3 regions of the Intrasporangium sp. DVR genome follow, and region 1 is predicted to be linked to each of the others. Evidence: riboswitches for the same ligand, from Rfam matches in the RefSeq annotation. Region 1 holds a riboswitch; each other region holds the start of a gene.
The links. A riboswitch is a leader RNA that binds a small molecule or an ion and turns the genes downstream of it on or off. The one in region 1 is predicted to bind cobalamin.

Region 1 (3,264 bases):
TGCCGGCGGCGAGCCATTTGTTCTGGATCGGCCCCGGCCGGCCCGTCGTCAGCGATGCGATCAGGCGGTTTCTGGCCACGAGCGACTGACCGGTCGTCAGCGCTGCTCCACGCCCGCTCCCCCGGTCACCAGGTCGGCGAAGGCCAGTGGCATCCGGGTGACCGCGTAGGTGGCGAAGTAGAGCTTGGCCACCGACCCGTCCGGGCTCCGGACGACCTCGAGGACCTCGCCACGCTCGCGGCCGGCGACGGCTCTGTAGCGGTCGCGACCCTCGGGGGCGAACCGGGTCTCCGACAACGGATCCTCCGTCAGTCGCGACCACAGCTGGCCGTCCCGGACGAAAAGGAAGATGGGTGAGCCCTCTGACCACCAGTGGCCCAACAGCTCCACCAGCTCCGGCCGGGGCTGTTCCGGGGCCCACGCCGGCTCGATCGAAGGCTCGGCATCAATGACGGCCTCCACGAGATCAGTTGCCAGGGCAAGCGGCTCGGCCCCGGCAGTGACGTTCGCGAAGACGATCGCGCCCACCCGCTCCCGCCGTAGAACTCGCAGGCCCGTGAGGAATCCCGGCATCGCGCCGCCGTGCCCGACGAACACCCGGTCGCCGCGGCGGCCCATCCCGAAGCCCAGGCCATAGGCACCGGTCCAGCCGTCGAGGTCGGTCATGATGACGGGTCGGCACATCTCGTCGATCGTCTCCGGGCGCACCACCCGGTCGTCCGGATCCGCCAGGTAGCCGGCGTACGCCGCCATGTCGACGACCGTGGACCACAGACCACCGAGCGGTGCCGTGGCGTTGAGGCTGAACAGCGGCTCCTCGCGAGCCGTCCCGGCGTACGGGTCGATCTGGTAGCCCCTGGCCCGGTCGTCAGCGGGCGCCAGGCCGGTGCGCGTCATCCCGAGGGGGTCGAGGACCCGCTCGCGCACGACGTGCTCCCACTCCTGGCCGGTCACGCGCTCCACCACCTGGCCGAGCAGGCCGTAGGCGAGGTTGGAGTAGTGGAACGCCTCGTGCGCCGGGAGGACCTGCTCCGCCTGGTCCACCCCGGCCAGGAACGCCTCCCGCTCAGGAGCGCTGAGCCCTTCCCAGATGTTGCCGACCGGCTCCCGTTGCAGGCCGGAGGCATGGGCCAGCATCTGACGCACCTCGACCTCGGAGTGCCGGGTGCCGGGCAGGAACTCCTCGAGGGAGTCCTCCAGGCGGAGCAGCCCTTCGTCCCGCAGCGACATGACGGCCAGGGCCGTGAAGGTCTTCGTCACCGACCCGATGAGGAACTGCGTCGAGTCGTCCGCCGCCACGGGCTCCTCGCCGCCGTCGCCGAGTCGCGCCACGCCGACGTGCCCTGACCACGCGAGCGTGCCGTCCCGGACGACCCCCGCGCTGACCACCGGGGTGCGCCAGCGCCGCTGGGCGCCGCTCACCCTGACGAGAAGGTCGCGCTGGACCTCGGACGACCATGGTGGCGGCTGACCCGTCACTCCGGCGCCCGGAGGCTCATCGGTCCGTAGACGACACCGTCTCCGTGGCGCAGCGTCACCGACTCGACCCCGGCCGCCAGCAGGTCCCGCCAGGACTCGCCGAGGTAGTTCTCCGCGTCGCTCTGGGTGGGGAACCCCTTGGTAGCGAGCGCGGGGCTCTCCATCGTCTCGCCGTGGGCATCGAAGTACAGCCAGGTCCAGTCCGAGCTCATGACGCCACCCTAGTTGGACCGGACGGCGTTCCCGGCAGGGTGGCCGGCGGCCCGGGGCCACGATCGAGTCGGTCGCAGTGCCCACTGTCACCAACCTCACCCCGCCCTCTGCACTCGTCGTTTGACGCGGATCACCTCCGTCTGTCACGGTTCGACTACCGATGGGCAATGGGGCAAGCCGGTGTGACTCCGGCGCTGACCCGCAACCGTGACCCCGTCGTCGACACGCTCGACGCCGGGACCAGCCGGAAAACCCGTGTCCGTCCGGCTCCTCATCAGTCTGTCGTGGAAAGCGGACCGGAGACACCAGGACTCAGGACCAACACCTCCGACCTCGGTGCCCCACCGCAGGGAGGTCAACGTGTCCTTTGCCCATCGCGCCCCGCTCCGGGTCGTTCTCGCCGCGCTGCTCACCGCAGCCATCAGCATCCTCACCATGGCGCCCGCCCAGGCGGCCGCCTACCGCTTCTGGGGCTTCTACCAGCTGGCCGACGGCCAGTGGGGGTTCGCCCAGAAGGGCCCTGACCAGATCGTTCCGCAGGACGGCTCGGTGGACGGTTGGCGGTTCGCCGTCGCCGACATGAACGACACCCGGTACCCGCGTGCCACCCTGACGTTCGACCAGCTCTGTGGCTCCACCACCGCCGAGGCCGGCAAGAAGCGGGTCGGCCTCGTCGTCGACTTCGGGCGTCCTGCCGATGCCGCGGACGGCGCGGCCCCCCCGGAGCCGAAGGCCCTCTGCGCCGTCGTCGACGCCGAGGCGACGAGCACCGAGGTCCTGGCGGCCGCCGGTGAGCTCCGCGTCGAGAAGGGTCTCGTCTGCGCCGTGGCCGGCTACCCCGCCACGGACTGCGGTGGAGAGGTCAAGGAGCTGAGCGCCGAGGCCAAGGCCGCCGACACGCCGGTCCAGATCGCCGCCCCGGCCGACTCGACCACCAGCGCAGCGCCCACTCCATCGGCGACAGCAGCCAGCGCCCCCGCAGAGGAGACGTCGAGCGGGTCGAGCACAGCGGCATACGTCATCGCCGCCCTGGCCCTGCTCGCCCTCCTCGTCTTCGTCATCCTGCGCTCGCGCTCCGGCCGCCGGGGCGCCTGAGGGCGCGTCACCATGAGCGCCCGTGAGCGGCTCCAGCACCCCGCAGCCTGGTGGCTGTGGGGTCTGGGGCTCGCCACGGCCGCGTCGCGAACGACGAACCCCGTCCTGCTCCTGCTCGTCATCGGCGTCTGCGTGGTCGTCGTCCTCGAGCGGCGCGACCCCTCGACCCCGAACCCGCTCATCGCGTTCCTCGTCATCGGGGCGGCGATCGTGATGTTCCGGGTCGTCATGACGGTCGTCCTGGGCAACGGCATCCGGGGCGAGACGGTGCTCCTGACCCTGCCTCGCATCCCCCTGCCGGAGTGGGCGGCGAGCGTCCGGATCGGTGGCCCGGTGTCCCTCGAGAGCCTCCTCTTCGCCGGCTACGACGCCCTGCGCCTCGCCGCGATCCTGGCGTGCATCGGCGCGGCCAACGCCCTCGCCAGCCCGCGCCGCCTCCTCCGCTACCTGCCGGCCACCCTCTACGACGTGGGCACG
Region 2 (3,264 bases), on a different contig from region 1:
CGACGGCCTGCTCGACGGGGACGGCCCAGCCCCGATGCGGACCACCAGCCAGGACGGCGGCAAAGTCGGGTCCGGTGGCCACGATCGCGATGTCGAAACCCGACCCGACGACGTCGCCGCGGCCGTCGTCGACGGCGAGGAGGAACCGGCCGGGCAGACCGGCGAGGGCAGGGTCGTCGCAGAGCCCGGCATCGAGCGCAGCCACCAGACCGCGCACGTCCGCCAGCCCCGGTTCGCCGAGGCCGGAGAGGGGCGAGGCGACGATGTTGCGCGCCAGCTCGTGCGACGCCGAAGGGACCAGTCCCGTGGCGGCGATCGCCGTGCGCACCCCGGCGGGAAGTGGGTCGGGCAGGCCGCGCAGCTGCAGGGCCCCGCGGGACGTCAGCTGGATTTGCGGATCAGACTGTCCCGCAACGATGTCGAGCAGATCGCGGAGGGCGCTGACGGTCACCGGCCGCGCGCCCGTCCGGACCCGCACGATGGCCCCGTCGGCCGCGCCGAACGGGCGAGCGACCCCTGGGCACGCGTCGGCCCCGGTGCGGGACGACTGCGGCAGGCTGGTCATGGGTCTCCCCGGGCTGGCCCGGCCGTGCCGAGCGGATGACGGTCGGCGCCATCGTAGGGGGCGCCCCCACGGTCACGTCGATGGCGCCCAGACGTACTGCGGCGTCTGGCAGACCTCGACGAAACCGAGGCGTTCGTAGGTCGGCCGGCCGAGCTGCGAGGCCATCAGCACCGCGTCGGTGCAGCCGCGCTCACGTCCGAGCCGCATCAGCTCTGCCGTCACCGCCCGGCCGATGCCCTGACGGCGCGCGCTGTCGAGGGTCGTGATGTTGTAGATCCCGAGCGTGCGCCGGTCCGGCCCACTGAGGAAGCCGCTCCCCCCGCCGACGGGCCTGCCGTCGAGGGTCGCGAGCACGTGGAAGAGCACGCCGCTGGAGATGCTGGCCATGGCAGCGCGCATCGGCTCCACGACGAACGCCGGGAAGCCGAAACCCTCGGCGAGGACGTCCGCGAGGACCTCGTCGACCTCGGTCTCGACGATGGCGAGGCCCGGAGGCGTTCGGCCGCTGTCGACCTCGCCCGCCATGGTCCGGTGCATCCCCGGCTCCGGTGACGGGTGGATCCCGAGCGAGCGGAGCGCGACGTCGGCCTCGGGAGGCATCGTCGACGGGGTCGCCCACCAGAGGAGCCCGTTGCCCCGCTCGAGGTAGCCGGCGACGAGCTCCCGGGTGCGCTCGCCAGCCGTGCCCGGGGCGAACCGCGCGCCGCTGATGGCGTTGAAGAGCGGGAAGGGGAGGTCGCGGCGGAAGGCCACGACGTCCTCGTCCGGCAGCCGGGTCACGTGGCCGCTGTCGGCCAGGATCTCGAACTGGGACAGCAGGTTCTCCTCGACCAGGTGGATCCGCGGGTCGTCCATGACACGACGGTAGGGCTGGGGTGGGAGGCGTGTCCCGGAAACGTGGCGCTAGGGTGACGCCTGCGTCGTCGACCAGGAACCCGGTGCAAGCCCGGGACGGTCCCGCCACTGTGAGCGCGCCACCCCCGGGGGGGGCCGTGAGTCAGGAACTGCCGGCCGCGCATCACATCCGACCGACCGCGGGGCGTGGACACCTCGCGAAGGAGCCCCATGACGCGCATCGCCCTGCTCAGCACGTCCGACACCGACCTGCTCAGCGCCCGCGCGAGCGGTGGCGACTACGTCGTGGCCAACCCCTCCCGTCCCGGACATGCCTCGATGGCGGACGTCATCGGCAGCGCGGACATCGTCGTGGCCCGCATCCTCGGTGGGCCGCAGGACCTGTGCGACGGCTTCAGGGCCGCGCGGGACGCGGGCGTGCCGATGGTCGTCCTCGGCGGCGAGCAGACCCCGAACGCCGCGCTGATGGAGCTGTCGACGGTCGTGCCGGGGATCGTCGCGGAGGCGCACCGCTACCTCGCGCAGGGCGGGCCGGACAACCTGCGCCACCTGCATGCCTTCCTCGCCGACACGATCCTGCTCACGGGTGACGTCTTCGAGCCGCCTGCCGAGCAGCCGCAGTGGGGTGCCGCATCGTCCCGTATGCCGCTGGGCTCGCTCGCGCGTGAAGGCCGGCCGCGCGTGGGGATCCTCTACTACCGGGCGCACCACGCCGCCGGGAACGTCGCCCACGTCGAGGCGCTCGCGGACGCGGTGGCGGAGGCAGGCGGCATCGGGACGCCGGTCTTCGTCACGTCGCTCCGTGATGCACCGGCGGACCTGCTCGAGCACCTGCGCGGCTATGACGTGCTGGTCACCACGGTGCTCGCGGCGGGCGGAACGCGCCCCGCCTCGGCCGGAGCCGGCGGCGACGACGAGTCCTGGGACGTGGCGGCCCTCGCGGAGCTCGACGTGCCGATCCTCCAGGGCCTGACGTTGACGTGGAGCCGGGAGCAGTGGGCGACGAGTGACGACGGGATGAGTCCCCTCGACGTCGCGACGCAGGTCGCGGTGCCGGAGTTCGACGGTCGGATCATCGCAAGCGTCTTCTCGCACAAGGAGGTCGATGCCGACGGGCTGCCGCACTACGTGCCCGACCTGGAGCGCTGCCGGCGCCTCGCGACGCTGGCGGTCAACCACGGGCGGCTGCGGCACGTGCCGGCCAGGGACCGCCGCATCGCGGTCGTCCTGTCCGCCTACCCGACCAAGCACTCGCGGATCGGCAACGCCGTCGGCCTCGACACGCCCGTCTCGATCATCCGGCTGCTCCGGGCGATGCGCGACCAGGGCTATGACCTCGGATCACCGGGCGACATCCCGGGCACCGGCCCGCTCGACCCGGTCGAGGGCGAGTCCCCGGACACCACCGCAGGCAACGCCCTCATCCACGCCCTGATCGAGGCCGGCGGCCAGGACGAGGACTGGCTGACCCAGGAGCAGCTCTCCGGGCAGCCGGTGCGGATCTCGGCGGCCCGCTACCGCGAGTTCTTCGAGACGCTTCCTGCCGAGCTGCGCAGCGCCGTGACCGAGCACTGGGGCGAGGCACCGGGCGAGGTCTTCGTCGACCGCCACACCGATGTGAAGGGCGAGATCGTGGCGGCCTCGCTCCGTGCGGGCAACGTCGTCATCATCGTCCAGCCACCACGCGGATTCGGGGCCAACCCGATCGCGATCTACCACGACCCGGACCTGCCGCCGACCCATCACTACCTCGCCGTCTATGACTGGCTGGCCAGGGACTTCGGGGCCCATGCGATCGTCCACATGGGCAAGCACGGCAACCTCGAGTGGCTGCCCGGCAAGAA
Region 3 (3,264 bases), on a different contig from region 1:
CGGGATCCGCAGCGCGCCGCCCGGATCCGGCGCAACGCGGACCGGCTCGGCGTGCCGACCTTGGAGGTGGTCGTCGCCAGCGCCGGTGACGCCAGCGGGATCCTGCCGCCACCCGACGCCGTGTTCATCGGCGGCGGCGCGAGCGGCTCCCTCATCAGAGCGGCGTGGTCGGTCCTGCGACCCGGAGGGCGCATGGTCGTGCACGGAGTCACCGTCGAGACGGAGATGACCCTGCTCGCCGCCTACCGCCTGCACGGAGGTGTCGTGAGCCGCATCGCCGTCGAGGACCTCGAGCCGATCGGCTCCTTCACCGGCTGGAAGCCGTCCCGCACGATCACCCAGTGGGCCGCCACCAAGCCGCGCCCGCACCCGATTCCCGAAACCGAGCCGGAGACCACGTGACCGTCCACTTCATCGGTGCCGGACCGGGCGCCGCCGACCTGCTCACCCTGCGCGCCGTCCGGCTGCTGGCGGAGTCGCCGGTCTGCCTGTACGCCGGGACGTACATCGGCCCCGAGGTCCTCTCGCACTGCCCCGACGGGGCGACGCTCATCGACACCGCGCAGCTTCACCTCGACGACATCATCGGCCACTGCGTGGCGGCCCACGAGCGCGGGGAAGACGTGGCCCGGCTCTGTTCCGGCGATCCGTCCCTCTACTCGGCGGTCGCCGAGCAGACCCGTCGCCTCGACCACGCGGGCGTGCCGTGGGACGTGACGCCCGGGGTGCCGGCGTATGCAGCCGCGGCGGCGCTCATCGGCCGCGAGCTCACCGTGCCCGAGCTCGCCCAGACCGTCGTCCTGACCCGCGCCCAACGCGAGTCGACGAAGATGCCGGAGACCGAGTCGCTCGCCCACTTCGCGCGGTCCCGAGCGACGCTGGTCCTCCATCTGGCGATCCGGCGGAGCCGTGAGCTCGCAGCGTCACTCGTGGGCGACTACGGTCCCGACTGCCCCGTCGTCGTCGTCGCCAACGCCGAGCAGCCCGACCAGCAGATCCTGCGGGGCACTCTCGCAGACATCGGCGAGCAGGTGGAGAGAGCCGGGCTGCGGCAGGCCGCGGTCATCCTGGTCGGCTGGGCGCTCGCCCCCGGAGAGTTCGTCGAGTCGCACCTCTACGGCACACGGGTGCGACGACCCGTGGGGTGACCGGCTCCCGGGTGTCGTGCACCGTCGTGCCATACTCGCCGCACCCAACTGTGCCAGCGCACGGAACCCGGTGTGAGTCCGGGACGGTCGCGCCACTGTGACCGGTCGCCACGTGCGACCGGGAGTCAGATACGAGCCTGGCACGGCTGTTCCAGTGGACGCGTCATCCAGGAGTGAACTGTGCACATCGCTGAAGGCTTCCTGCCGCCCTTGCATGCGGCGGGGTGGACCCTCGCCGCAGCCCCCTTCGTCGTCCACGGCGGCCGCGCCGTCGTCAGGGAGCGTCGCGAACGTCCGGAGACGACGCTGCTCCTCGGTGCCGCAGGCGCCTTCACCTTCCTCCTCTCGGCGATCAAGCTGCCGTCGATCACCGGCTCGTCGAGCCACCCGACCGGCGTCGGCCTGGGCGCGATCCTCTTCCGCCCCCCGGTCATGGCGTTCCTGTCCACGGTCGTGCTCTTCTTCCAGGCCCTCCTGCTGGCCCACGGGGGCATCACGACCCTCGGTGCCAACGTCTTCTCCATGGGCGTGGCCGGCCCGTGGACGGCGTACGCCGTGTGGTGCGCCCTGCGCCGGGTCAACCGGGCCGTCGGGGTGTTCGCGGCCGTCGCGCTGGCCGACCTTGCCACGTATGCCGTCACGTCGGCGCAGCTCGCGCTCGCCTTCCCGGACCCGGGCACGGGATTCGCGGGCGCGCTGGTCAAGTTCCTCGGGGTGTTCGCCGTCACCCAGGTGCCGCTCGCGGTCGCCGAGGGTCTGCTCGCGGTGCTCGTGCTGCGACTCCTGGGGGAGGTGGCCCGGCCCGAGCTCGAGCGGCTCGGGGTCCTGCCCGGCACGGCGACGGTGGTCGCGGAGTCAGCCCGATGAGTCGTCGAGTGACCAACGTCCTGCTCGGACTCGCCGTCGTCAGCGTCATCGGCGTCGCCTTCGCCATCGGTGGCCTGCGGGAACCCGTGGGGGACGAGCCCTTCGGCGGGTCCGATGCCCAGGCGATGGCCCTCGTCGAGTCCGCCCACCCTGACTACGAGGCGTGGGTCGAGCCGTTCTTCAGGCCGGGGTCCAGCCAGATCGAGTCCGGCCTCTTCGCCCTTCAGGCAGGCATCGGCGGGATCGCCATCGGCTACGTCGTGGGACGCCTGCACGAGCGCCGTCGCGTGACCACGACAGGTCGGACCGAACCCGGACCGCGGACGGCGCAGACGTGAGGGGCGGCTTCCCACTCGACGACGCAGCGTGGAGCTCCCCGTGGCGGCACCGAGCAGTCGGGGACAAGCTCGTGCTCTCCGGAGGCCTGCTCGTCACCGGCCTCGTGCTCCCGGTCTGGCCCGCTGCGGTCCTCGTGGCCGGCGTCGCCCTCGTGGCACTGCTCGGCCCAGCTCGAGTTCCCGGGGCGGTTCTCGCGCGCACTGTGGCTGCGCCGTTCGTGTTCATCGGGATCGGCGCGATCTCCGTCCTGGTCAGCCTCCGGTGGCAGGGTGGGCTGTCGCTCGCGGTGACCGACGGGACCCGACAGTCGGCGCTCGCAGTGCTCGGACACGGGACCGCCGGCACGCTCGCCGTCCTCCTCGTCGCCGCGACGACGCCGATGGCCGACCTCCTCGGAGGACTTCGACGGCTCCGCGTGCCGGAGGCCTGCGTCGATGTCGCCGGGCTCGTCTACCGGCTGGTGCTCGTGCTGTTCTCGACCCTGGTGCAGATGAGCGAGGCCCAGGCCGCCCGACTGGGCTACCGCGACCGGCGCGCCACGCTGCGCAGCGCCGCAGCCTTGAGCGTCGGTCTGCTCATCCGGTCATGGGAGCGGGCCCGACGTCTCGAGGAGGGGCTTGCCGGACGGGGGTACACCGGCAGCCTTCCCTCGCTGGAGCCGCCGCGCCGCACCTCCCTGCCGTTCGTGCTGACCAGCCTGGCGGTGCTCGGAGCGCTCGTCACCACCTCGCTCCTGGTGGGGGGTGACCTGAGTTGGGCCACCTCAGCCTGAGGGCCAGGAGGATCAGCGTGTCGTACGACGGTCGGGCCGTGCTGCACCGCGCATCCCTGGACGTGGAGCCCGGGTCCCGGGTGGCCGTCCTCGGGGCCAACGGCTCCGGCAAGACGACTCTGCTTCGTGTCCTCTCCG

Region 2: linked by a shared signal. The riboswitch ahead of cobN (cobaltochelatase subunit CobN) and the one ahead of ABWV20_RS07870 (SCO2322 family protein) in region 1 are both predicted to bind cobalamin.
Region 3: linked by a shared signal. The riboswitch ahead of ABWV20_RS03970 (energy-coupling factor ABC transporter permease) and the one ahead of ABWV20_RS07870 (SCO2322 family protein) in region 1 are both predicted to bind cobalamin.

Annotation. Positions count from the first base shown of each region.
Region 1 is NZ_BAABZW010000006.1:100,669-103,932, forward strand. It holds gene ABWV20_RS07855 (alpha/beta fold hydrolase) at 1-89, shown strand, start outside; gene ABWV20_RS07860 (serine hydrolase domain-containing protein) at 97-1,422, opposite strand; gene ABWV20_RS07865 (hypothetical protein) at 1,476-1,691, opposite strand; cobalamin riboswitch at 1,822-1,955, shown strand; gene ABWV20_RS07870 (SCO2322 family protein) at 2,053-2,787, shown strand; gene ABWV20_RS07875 (energy-coupling factor transporter transmembrane component T) at 2,800-3,264, shown strand, end outside.
Region 2 is NZ_BAABZW010000003.1:215,662-218,925, forward strand. It holds gene ABWV20_RS03910 (4Fe-4S domain-containing protein) at 1-565, opposite strand, end outside; gene ABWV20_RS03915 (GNAT family N-acetyltransferase) at 638-1,420, opposite strand; cobalamin riboswitch at 1,458-1,589, shown strand; gene cobN (cobaltochelatase subunit CobN) at 1,631-3,264, shown strand, end outside.
Region 3 is NZ_BAABZW010000003.1:231,386-234,649, forward strand. It holds gene cbiE (precorrin-6y C5,15-methyltransferase (decarboxylating) subunit CbiE) at 1-402, shown strand, start outside; gene cobM (precorrin-4 C(11)-methyltransferase) at 399-1,148, shown strand; cobalamin riboswitch at 1,168-1,303, shown strand; gene ABWV20_RS03970 (energy-coupling factor ABC transporter permease) at 1,329-2,015, shown strand; gene ABWV20_RS03975 (energy-coupling factor ABC transporter substrate-binding protein) at 2,012-2,353, shown strand; gene cbiQ (cobalt ECF transporter T component CbiQ) at 2,350-3,126, shown strand; gene ABWV20_RS03985 (energy-coupling factor ABC transporter ATP-binding protein) at 3,144-3,264, shown strand, end outside.